Regions from separate parts of the Lysinibacillus sp. FSL K6-0057 genome, predicted to be linked through region 1. Evidence: riboswitches for the same ligand, from Rfam matches in the RefSeq annotation. Region 1 holds a riboswitch; the other holds the start of a gene.

Evidence for each region. A riboswitch is a leader RNA that binds a small molecule or an ion and turns the genes downstream of it on or off. The one in region 1 is predicted to bind thiamine pyrophosphate.
Region 2: another riboswitch for thiamine pyrophosphate. It lies ahead of thiT (energy-coupled thiamine transporter ThiT); the one in region 1 lies ahead of thiM (hydroxyethylthiazole kinase).

What each region holds. Positions count from the first base shown of each region.
Region 1 covers NZ_CP152047.1:3,744,723-3,750,533, reverse strand. The annotation lists gene MHB40_RS18595 (cysteine desulfurase family protein) at 1-696, shown strand, start outside; gene thiI (tRNA uracil 4-sulfurtransferase ThiI) at 697-1,908, shown strand; gene MHB40_RS18585 (alpha/beta-type small acid-soluble spore protein) at 2,054-2,269, shown strand; gene thiE (thiamine phosphate synthase) at 2,340-2,984, opposite strand; gene thiD (bifunctional hydroxymethylpyrimidine kinase/phosphomethylpyrimidine kinase) at 2,974-3,798, opposite strand; gene thiM (hydroxyethylthiazole kinase) at 3,786-4,553, opposite strand; TPP riboswitch at 4,641-4,738, opposite strand; gene MHB40_RS18565 (acyl--CoA ligase) at 4,929-5,811, shown strand, end outside.
Region 2 covers NZ_CP152047.1:4,329,630-4,335,440, forward strand. The annotation lists gene MHB40_RS21685 (carbonic anhydrase) at 1-409, shown strand, start outside; gene MHB40_RS21690 (GNAT family protein) at 483-1,070, opposite strand; gene MHB40_RS21695 (polyphosphate kinase) at 1,231-2,055, opposite strand; gene MHB40_RS21700 (hypothetical protein) at 2,255-2,968, shown strand; gene map (type I methionyl aminopeptidase) at 2,997-3,752, opposite strand; gene thiT (energy-coupled thiamine transporter ThiT) at 3,915-4,475, opposite strand; TPP riboswitch at 4,609-4,716, opposite strand; gene MHB40_RS21715 (DUF4870 domain-containing protein) at 4,844-5,167, shown strand; gene MHB40_RS21720 (hypothetical protein) at 5,223-5,345, shown strand; gene MHB40_RS21725 (SMC family ATPase) at 5,387-5,811, opposite strand, start outside.

The DNA of each region.
Region 1 (5,811 bases):
GAAATGGGTGCGATTCAGCCTATAAAGGAAGCAGCAAAAATGATTCATGAAATGAGTCGTGCAGCCTTTCATGTTGATGCTGTTCAAAGCTTTGGGAAATTAGCTATATCCTTTAAAGAAGAAGGCCCAGACTGTATTTCTATCTCTGGTCATAAAATTCATGGCTTTAAAGGCTCAGGTGTATTAGCATTCCGTAAACCCGTGAGATGGCAGCCTTTTGCTCTTGGTGGTGGTCAGGAATTTGGAATGCGCAGTGGTACTGTGGCAGTTCCGCAAGCTGTTGCTTTAGCGAAAGCGGCTCGATTGGCCGTTGAAACAATGAACGAACGCACAAATAAATACCGTCAATGGCATGATGAAATTCGAGCTCAGCTAGACGGATATGGAGAAGCAGTCCATGTTTTATCGACCCCACAAGGAGCTGCGCATATTATGTCATTTAGTGTTCGTGATTTAAAAGGGGAAGTTATTATTAATGCTATGCAAAAACGCGGTGTCATTGTGTCAACATCAAGTGCATGCTCATCCAAGCAAACGAAAACAAGCCATGTAGTCGAGGCACTACACCTTGATGAGCATTATAAAAAAGGTGTGATTCGCATTAGCTTTGGCGCACATAACACAATAGAAGATATAGAAAAGTTTAAACAAGTACTTGCAGAAGTAATGTTGGAACTCAAAGGAGAAAATAAGTAAATGATTTGGAAAGAAATTTTAATTCGATATGGTGAGCTTTCTACAAAAGGCCGCAACAAAATGGATTTTATTCGCCGCTTACGTGAAAATATTCGACATGCTTTTGCTGATTTAGGTCAACTGCATATTCGTACAGAACGTGATCGTATGTTTATTGCTATAGAGGACGAAGCACAAATGCAGACGCTAATTACAGGTTTACCTAAAATTTTTGGTATTCAATCATTTAGCCCTGTAGCTGCATGTGAAAAAGAGATGGAAAGTATGAAAAAGCTCGCTATCACGATTATGGAGACATTTAAAGACGAGCAACATACATTTAAAGTAGAAGTAAAACGTACTGATAAAACATTTCCATTAGAATCTCACGCCATCCAACGTGAGATCGGTGGCTATGTTTTACCGCAATTTCAAAATTTATCTGTCAAAGTGAAACAGCCTGATATTGAGCTACGTGTAGAAGTTCGTCATGATGCAACTTATATGATGGCACAAGTTATTCCTGGTGCAGGTGGAATGCCAGTAGGATCTAATGGGAAGTCTTTATTAATGCTATCAGGCGGTATTGATAGCCCTGTCGCAGGTTATTTAATGATGAAGCGTGGTGTGCGATTAGAAGCGATTCATTTCTTTAGTCCACCTTATACAAGCCAAAATTCATTGGAAAAAGTTAAAGTGCTTGCTAATGAATTAACGAAATTTGGTGCTAGTATTCGTTTGCATGTTATTCCTTTTACTGAAATACAAGTTCTTATTAAAGAAAAAGTACCTTCTAACGTATCGATGACAACAACACGCCGAATGATGCTGAAGGTTGCTGATCAGGTGCGTGAGGAAATTGGTGCACTTGCTATTGTAACAGGTGAAAGCCTTGGACAAGTAGCGAGTCAAACGCTTGAAAGCTTAACAGCAATTAATGCAGTAACAAATACACCTATTCTACGTCCGCTGATTTCAACAGATAAATTAGAAATTATCGATATGGCTGAGAAAATCGGCACATACGAAACATCTATTCAGCCGTTTGAAGATTGCTGTACGATTTTTACACCAGCAAGTCCTAAAACAAAACCAAAGCTTGAAAAGGTGGAGCATTATGAAAGCTTCTCTGATTTTGATGAATTGATCGGGCGAGCAGTGAAAAATCGCGAGGTCTATATTTTCCCTAAGAAAGAAGAACAGCAACAAGATAAATTTGCAGATCTATTATAAGGTTTTAAAAGCCGTCTCAAAGCCCATTTTGAGACGGCTTTTTTGCGTGATTAACGGTATTCCAATAGAGGTACAATTTACCTCTAAATTTTTTGTATTAAAAATCTAATATCGCACATTCTATATTCACAAGGAGGTGAGAGACATGACTTCAAACAACAACCGCAGTTCAAACAAGCTTGCAGTACCTGGTGTACAACAAGCACTTGATCAAATGAAATACGAAATTGCACAAGAATTTGGTGTTCAATTAGGAGCTGAAGCTTCAGCTCGTGCCAACGGTTCCGTTGGTGGTGAAATCACTAAACGTCTTGTACAAATGGCAGAATCTCAATTAAAAGGTATGCCAAACAACCAATAAATGCTGATTAAGCATTTATAAACTTAAAACCAGTGACCGTAAAAGGCACTGGTTTTAGTTTGTTTATTGATCATTTATTTATACGACATAAAGACTTAAACGTAGATACTGTATGTTCAATATCTTCGCTTTGACAGATAGCTGAAATCACAGCAATACCATCAGCACCAGCTTGAAATACAGCATGTGCATTTGTACAATTAATTCCTCCGATTGCTACAATCGGTAATTCAGGATGAAGATAATGAGCCTGCTGTAAAAAAGATGTGCCACAAGGTGGTTGTGCATCACTTTTAGAAGATGTTGCAAAGATTGGACCAATCCCTACATAATCAGCTTGATGGTTAATAGCCGTTTGCAATTCGTCCTGTGAATGGACAGAAACACCAAGAATCATGTTCCCAATTCTTTTACGTGCTACTCCAACAGGTAAATCATCTTGTCCGATATGAACACCATCAGCACCGAGTCGCATCGCTAGCTCGACATCGTCATTAACGATAAAGGGTACACTATACTGATGACATCGTTTTTGACATTGGCGTGCAAACTGTTCATAGGCTAATCCAGTTAACGCATGAGGACCTTTTTCGCGAAATTGAAACATTGTAATGCCTGCTTGTAATGCCTTTTCTAGGATATAGATCGATTGTTCATGATGAGGAACATTGCTCGTACCCATAATAAAATAAAGCTGCAAATCCTCACGTTTCATGAATAATCACCTCACAGGCTTCCTTATGCTGTTGATAAGCAAAATGATTTGTGGGTCCATGACCATTTCCAATCGATAAATCATACATAATTGCTAATTGGATAAACTTTTTAGCTTCAATAATGGCTTCTTCCATAGCAAATCCTCGTCCAAGAAAAGCAGTAAGTGCTGCTGAAAATGTACAGCCAGTACCGTGCGTATTTTTTGTTTGGATTCGAGGAGATTGCATCGAAAAAGATCGTCCATTTTTGAAAAATACATAATCAATGGCATATAGTAGATCTGTTAAATGTCCACCTTTGATGATGACACATTGTACACCAAGTTGTAACAAGCTTTGAGCTACTTCTTTCATATCTTCAAAATGATGAATAGATCTCCCTGTAAGTGTCTCTGCTTCGGGTATATTGGGCGTAACAACCGTAGCAAGTGGTAGTAAAGTTGAGCATAGTGCATCGATAGCTTCTTGCTGCAATAGGCTTTCTCCACCTTTTGCAATCATCACAGGATCAACAATCAGTGGAATGTTTAGCTCACTGATCATACTTGCGATTGTTTTGATAATAGCTGAGGAATAAAGCATTCCTGTTTTAATCGCAGTTATTGAAAAATCTTCTACTAAGGCCTCGAATTGTTTTTTTATAAAGGAAACGTCAATTGGGTAAACGCCTGTTACACCCAATGTATTTTGTGCAGTTAATGCTGTAATGACAGAAGTGCCAAACACTTTTAATTCCTGAAATGTTTTTAAATCAGCCTGTATACCAGCACCGCCTCCGCTATCTGAGCCAGCAATCGTCGTTACAATATGCATGAAGCTTCACCATCCTTTGACAAACGATGTATAGCATTAAGTAAGGCGATTTGAAAATCACCGATATCTGCAGTAAATGCTGATGCTAGTACACCTGCTTTTTTATAGTAAGTAAGTGTTTCTGTTAATTGCTGGTAAGGGTTAGGTCCAACACGATAGGCAGCACCACAAATTGCGCTTAGTAAACAACCTGTACCCGTTACTTCCGTCATTTGTGGATGACCGCCAGCAATCCATTGGCTATGCTTACCATCAGTTATAAAATCACGTTCCCCCGTTACAATAACTATGCATTGATAGCGTTGAGCCAATAATGTGGCTTCTGCTTCCATAGCGATGGAGCCATGACCACTATCGACCCCCTTTTGTTGCCAATCTACACCAGCTATTGCAGCAAGCTCGCCAAGATTACAGCGAATCACAGCAAATTGTATGTTCTCAAGTAAATGTTTGACAGTTTCCTTACGATAAGTTGTGGCTCCAACTCCAACAGGATCTAAAATAACAGGAATACCAAGTGCATTCGCTTTTTTACCTGCTAATAGCATGGCGCTTTTTGTACGATCATTAAGCGTTCCAATATTAATTAATAGTGCTTGAGCAATCGCTACCATTTCCTCTACCTCTTGGCTGTCATCAGCCATTACCGGTGAGGCACCTATTGCTAATAAACCATTTGCTTGAAAATTTGCCACTACATAATTGGTGATGCAATGGACGAGTGGTTGCTGTTGACGAATTGTTTGAAATATCATTGTAGTCCTCCTCTGTGGATGGACGTAAGCATGCAAAAAAGGCTCTTTTTGTGTAAAAATGCACGAAAAAGAGCCTTTCATCTGTAAAAAACGATGTCTATTGCTCCCTACGTCAGTATTAACTAACAGGTTCAAAGGGTCAGGTTTTACCTTCTCAACTCTTGCGAGTCCCCCTGCAATCTTGTATTTAGTTGACCAAAATGTACCATACTTTTCATATGTATTCAATAACTAGTTTTCCTATAAACAAAACGTGACTGATGCCATATAGCAAAGTATGATAGTTGTCATGACTTTAACGAAATTGAGTGTAAACCATTGAAAATAATGAAAAAGGAGTTTTATAATGTGTCATAGCAAAAGGGGGCATTTGCCATGAAAAGACAAGATTTAGTTGCACCAGAATGGTATAACATAGCAGAGGAAATTGAAAAATATGCGCAGGATGCAACAAAAAATGCTTTAATCATTTATGAAGAAAATCAAGACGTCCAATTTATTACATATGCACATTTATTGGAAAAAGCGAATCAAGCAGCACATGTTTTCACCAAGCAAGGCTTAAAGAAAGGTGATGTCATTTTAGTGATGGTACCACGTTCAGTGGAAGCCTATATTGTGTATATTGCTGCATTGAAAGCGGGTTTAACCATTATTCCAAGCTCAGAAATGTTAAGAACAAAAGATATTGAATATCGTATTCACCATGCCAATGCTAAAGCGGTTATTGCATTTGAACCTTATATTGAACAATTTGATGAAGTGGGGAATTTACAAGGCATATTGCAATTTGTCATAGGGCATGCACACGAACCTTGGCAGAACATACTTGAAAAAATGCATAATCAACCTACAACCTACATAAACCCTATCCCGACTAAAAGCACTGACAATGCATTTTTAGCCTATACAAGCGGAACAACAGGAAATCCGAAAGCAGCGGTGCATACTCATAGTTGGGGCTATGCACATTTACGAACAACAGCACCACATTGGCTGGGTGTACATGAAAATGATATTGTTTGGGCAACTGCAGCACCAGGATGGCAAAAATGGATTTGGAGTCCGTTTCTTGCTACTTTGGGTAGTGGTGCTACCGCATTTGTCTACAAAGGTAAATTTGAAGCAGCTACTTATTTAGCATTGCTTGAAAAATTCAAAATCAATGTACTATGCTGTACACCAACAGAATATCGTTTTATGGCAGCGCTTGAAAATTTACATGAATATGATTTAAGTGCAATTCGCCAAGCTGTAT
Region 2 (5,811 bases), 580 kb from region 1:
TTTGCGTAATGGCGATGTAAAAATAGTGAAAAGTGCTGGTGCGTTAGTGAGCCATCCTTTCGGTGCAGTTATGCGTAGTTTATTAGTTGCTGTCTACGGCCTACAAGCCGATGAAGTGTATGTAGTGGGACATTATGACTGTGGTATGAGTGCGGTTGATCCTGATGCCATGCTAAGCGAAATGGTGAAGCGAGGCATTGATCCAGAAACCATCAAAATGTTGGAATATTCTGGTTTCGATTTAAAGGATTTTTTACGAGGTTTCGGTGATGTAGCAACAAGTGTTAAGAAAAGTGTCGATACAATTCGTAATCACCCTTTAATGGTAAAAGACGTGCCTGTCCATGGTTTAATTATTGATCCGAATACAGGTCATCTAGATATAATTGAAGACGGTAACAAACAATAAAATGACTTTTTGATGTACAGTAATAAATGAACAAGTGCCTACCCCTCACTACGGGAGATAGGCACTTGTTATTCTACTCATCCTCTAAACGTGCATACATATAATGATCTACCCAGTGACCATTGATATACAGCAGCTTTCTTAGCAGACCTTCCTGTTGAAATCCAGCCTTCTCTAAGACACGCATGGAGGCGCTATTTTGTGTCGATACATATGCCTCTACACGATGTAGACCAATTTGCTCAAATGCGAATCGAACCACCATATTCACAGCTTCTGTGACAATGCCCTTCCCTACGTAAATTTCATCCATCGCATAGCCAACAAATGCACTTGAGTACGGTAAGCGTTTTACAGCATAAAGTGCAATATGTCCTATTAGATTGTTTGTACCATGCTCAAAAATACCAAACGTAAATTCTCGCTTTGACTCCATTAAATAGAGACTTTCTTGAATTTTTTTGTATTGAGCGTCAACTGTATAGTATTCAGGTCTTTGCAGTGGCTCATATATAGACCAAAAGTATTTATTACGGCTTACGAGACCCATTAAACTTCGTGCATCTTTTTCTTGGAATGTGCGGATGTAGCATTTTTCCCCCTTTATCGTTACCACATTCCCACCCTTTTTTCTTAATAGATTCCAAATTTTAAGCACCATTCTCCACACTAGCCTTCCAATAAATATCAATACATTCCTTTTTGTTACATTGGCTACAATCCATTGATTGAAAACCCTATTTATATTTTATTGTATGTAAAAAAAGATGCTGCTACAACCAAAACAGCTCATGTCTTATTGTCATAGCAGCACAATTCAATTATTTAGTTTTTTGTTCTTTCTTGTTCTCGTTTACTATTTCCAAACTGGATGATTCAGCATCCTCTAGTTGTGCATTGTCTAACACATTTGTTAAATGAAGACCACGTCTTTGAGCTTCTCGTTCAATGTGTGCAATTGTTTCTTGAAGCACCTGAACACGTGCATACTTTTTGTCATCTCCAGCGACTAAGATCCATGGAGCATCTTTTTTATCGGTCTTTTCAAACATTGCATTTGCTGCTTCAATATACTGTGGCGATTTATCACGATTGCGCCAATCTTCAGCTGTTAGCTTCCAAGATTTATAAGGGTTTTGTTCACGTTCTTTAAAGCGTTTTAATTGCTCCTCATCTGAAACATGAAGCCAGAACTTAATAATTATGTAATCTCCTGCAGTTAAGATCTTCTCAAAATTATTAATTTCTTCATAAGCACGAGACCATTCATCCTTCGTTGCAAATCCTTCGATGCGTTCTACTAATACGCGACCATACCATGAGCGATCAAAAATAGCGATTTGTCCATGTTGAGGCAATTTTCTCCAAAATCGTTGTAAATAGTTGTAGCGTAATTCATGTGCTTGAGGAGCAGATATAGGGTGTACAACATAACCGCGTGGATCGACGCGTTCGATTAATCGTTTAATAGCGCCACCTTTACCAGCCGCATCCATTCCTTCAAATACCAAGATTAAGCCAATTTTGTTTTTTAATAAAAACTGTTGCGCGTTTAACATTTCATATTGGAGTACTTTTAATTTCTTTTTATACATCTTTTTGTCTAGTTCAATGGATAGGTCTAGATTTTTCAAATTTTGTGCCATGAAACTTCACTCCTTTTATTTGGATATTCTTATTGTACTAAAGAAATATATGGATGCCTATCAGGCATGGTAAATTGTAGATATTATTAGTAAAACAACACGATACATTGTTAGGAATTTCCGTTATAATAAAAAAAGTGACAGTACTATACTTATTTGTCTTTTCCCTATACAATCTAACACGAAGGGAGAGGAAAACATGCCTCGGTTTATCATGATGACAATCTCTTATCTTGTCTCAATCATCCTAACCTTTTCATCCTTTTTCGTGAACATCAACGGTCAATCTTCGCTAGAAATCGCTAATCGTTTTTCTGTAGTATTTGCACCGGTTAGTATAAGTCATGTAATTTGGATTATCATTTATTTATTACTCGGTTATTGGTTAGTTATGAACATCAAAAAGACAACTTTGAAACAGTCTGCGCTCTTTAGTTGCATAAATATATTGCAAGCATTGACGGTATACGTCTGGCATCATGAGTTATTTATTGTTTCTCTTGGCATTACATTACTCTTAGTCTTGTATTTATTTATGCTGTATAATACGTACCCTCTTCAGGACAAAGCCTTGTCTGGTCGTATTCCTTTCTCCATTTATTTAGCATGGATGACATTTATTTTTATCACAAATACAAGCTTTACATTAACGGCTTATGGTTGGAACGGCTTTGGTCTTAGTACGCCTCTTTGGGCAGTGATTTTACTAACATTAGGAGGAGCCATTGCGCTACATATCCGTTTCCATCACTTTGATGTTATGTATCCAAGTGTTTTTATTTGGGCTTATATTGGAATCGCCATACATAATGGTTTTGATGAGCTACTTGTCACTACAGCCGCCTTATTTTTATGTGGTGTTCTCTTTGTTGGCATTTTATTTATTAAAAAAAATCCTGCCTACCAAAAATAAATTGGTTAGCAGGATTTTTCATTATATCCTATTCTTCGTCTAATGACGTTAGGATAATTGGTTTATCCTTTGTCACAATGACTGAATGTTCGATTTGAGCTACAAGTGATTTATCAGGTGTCACGAATGTCCAGCCATCACCAGCTTCTACAATATGCTCTGCTTTTGCTGAGATAAATGGCTCAACCGCAAGCACCATACCTTCTTTCATGATGGTAGAATCCCATGCATCATAATAGTTTAAAATATGATTTGGCTCATCATGTAAAGATTTACCTAAGCCATGACCTGTTAAATTCATAATAACAGTTAAGTCATTAGCATTCGCCTCACGTTCAACTGCTTTACCAATTTGATTTAATTTAGATCCAGCCTTTACCTTTGTCATTGCTCGATCAAAGGCACTTTTGGCAACACGGCATAGCTTTTCTTTGTCTTCATAGCCTTCACCAACAACAAATGAAATACCTGTGTCAGCAAAGTAGCCGTTTAAGGAGCCAGAAACATCAATATTCACAATATCTCCTTCTTGAATAACACGCTTTCCTGGAATACCATGCGCCACTTCTTCATTGACACTAATACATGTATACCCAGGGAAATCATATTCTCCCTTCGGTCCAGAAATAGCGCCTGCCTCCGCAAACATGCGGCCAGCAATTTCGTCTAGTTCAAGTGTTGTAACACCTGGTTTTGTTGCAGCTTTCATCGCTTCGCGAATTTCAGCACAAATGCGTCCTATTTTTTTAAAAGCTTCAATCTCTTCTTGTGTTTTTACAATCATGTATAACGTCCCTTTCATCTAATATCTATTCTTTAATATAACATAACTTTTTATGCGTATAACGATAAACGCTTTAAATATTGTATGCTTTCCTACTTTGCAAAGTGCTAAAAGAGCTATTCACAACAAAAAAGTCCCCCCACTCATGTGAAGGGACTTGCATTAAGCTTTTCTTTGCATTAATTGTGGAGCGGCTGTGAATAAAAGAACACCAACGATAGCCGTTAATATAGTTGCTGGTAGCATATATGTACCGTTATAGATGATGGAATAGATCCAAGCATTTTGATCGCCAGCATATTCTGCAAAAAATACAGCACCAGCAATTGTATGTGCCGCGTATCGTAAGAAGCCTGCGAAAACGGTACCTATTATAATATAAAGTGCCATTTTTGTTTTGTTCATATGTTTAGCAGCGTCCAACACTGGTCCACGTACAACTGCCGCTAATCCTACAACTGTAAAAGCAACACCATAATCTAGTAATCCTTGTAGCCAGTGCACGATATAGGAACCAAACATTGTTTGCATAACACCCACAAGTAGTCCCGTTGTTAGCCCAGCTACTAGGCCCCAACGAAACGCGATTAACATAATAGGTACCATGACAAGACTAACTGAGCCGCCTTGTGCCCATACTTTAAAGGATACCTGATCAAGTACTAGCCCAATTGCTGCAAATATCGCAATCTCCACTAGCATTAACAGTCTTTTTTTGTCCATACATATTCTCTCCTTTGTTCCGATGTAGGATACAAGAGCAGGAATAGAAATGCGCTGATATGTCTCTTTCTGACACCATTTTCCCCCAAGAATGAAAAAACGATGCCAGGACAGAGCCTCACATCGTACAAGTGTCGGTTTCTATCCACATCCCTACGCAAGCGTTAACTTACAGGTTCGAAGAGTCAAGGCATTACGTGCCCAGTCTCAGCTGACATCATCAGCTCCCCTTGTGGTCGTTACATCTGAATTTATTTGAACATTTTCATTGTACGCAAAGGCTAGGAGGATTACAACCTCTTCCATACATTATTTTTTTGAAACTTTGCTATTATTCATGCGTAAATATTAAAAAAGGAGGTACAACTATGGAGAATCAAAAAATTTTAGCTGCCTTTAGTTATCTTAGTATTTTCTTCGCCCCTTTCATCGTTCCATTAATTGTGTACATTGTGACAAAAGATAGTGATGTAAAAAAACATTCGATTCGTGCACTTGTCTCTCATTTAATTCCTTTTGTTTTTGGCATCCTGTTCTTTATTGTCTTTGTTTTTTCCACATTTAGTTTAGATCCAACCTCCAGTAATAATACAGTGATGATTATTTGGTTTGCTTCATTCGCCATCTATGCCCTCGTCTCACTTGGTATTGTGATCTGGAATATTATTCAGGCTGTTCGCGTTATCCGTTAATGTTTTATTTTTAAGAGAAACAGGTAGTAGTAATTGTAAAAGGAGCTGTTTTTGGATGAAAGTATCAAACGTTGTGAAAACCGCCGTAAAGTTAGCACCGATTGTTATTCCTATCGTCAGAAAAGTAATGGCTGCAAAAAAGGGAACAACGCCTACAGCCACACCTCGAAAAAAATAAAACGAAGGCGTATTCCTTTTTTTCGGAAATACGCCTTCGTTTTATTTCACTTCAAAATGTGTTTGACTATGTCCATTCAATGTTTTTTCTACATGTAAAACTGCTGGCATCGCAGATTTCAATTCAGGTACATGAGAAATAACGCCAATCATACGACCAGAATCCTGTAAATCAATTAATGTATCAATTGCCTTATTTAGTGATTCCTCATCGAGTGAACCAAAGCCCTCATCAATAAACATCGTTTCAATATGGATATTACCTTGGAAGCTTTGAATCACATCTGCCATTCCCAAAGCAAGACTTAGCGAAGCATTAAATTTTTCGCCTCCTGATAATGTTTTAACATCTCGTAATTGATCCGTATAGGCATCATAAACATCAAGACCAAGTCCACTTTGCTTTGCATGCTTTTCCAATCTATCTGAGCGTCTGAGCTCAAATTGACCGTTTGATAAATGATACA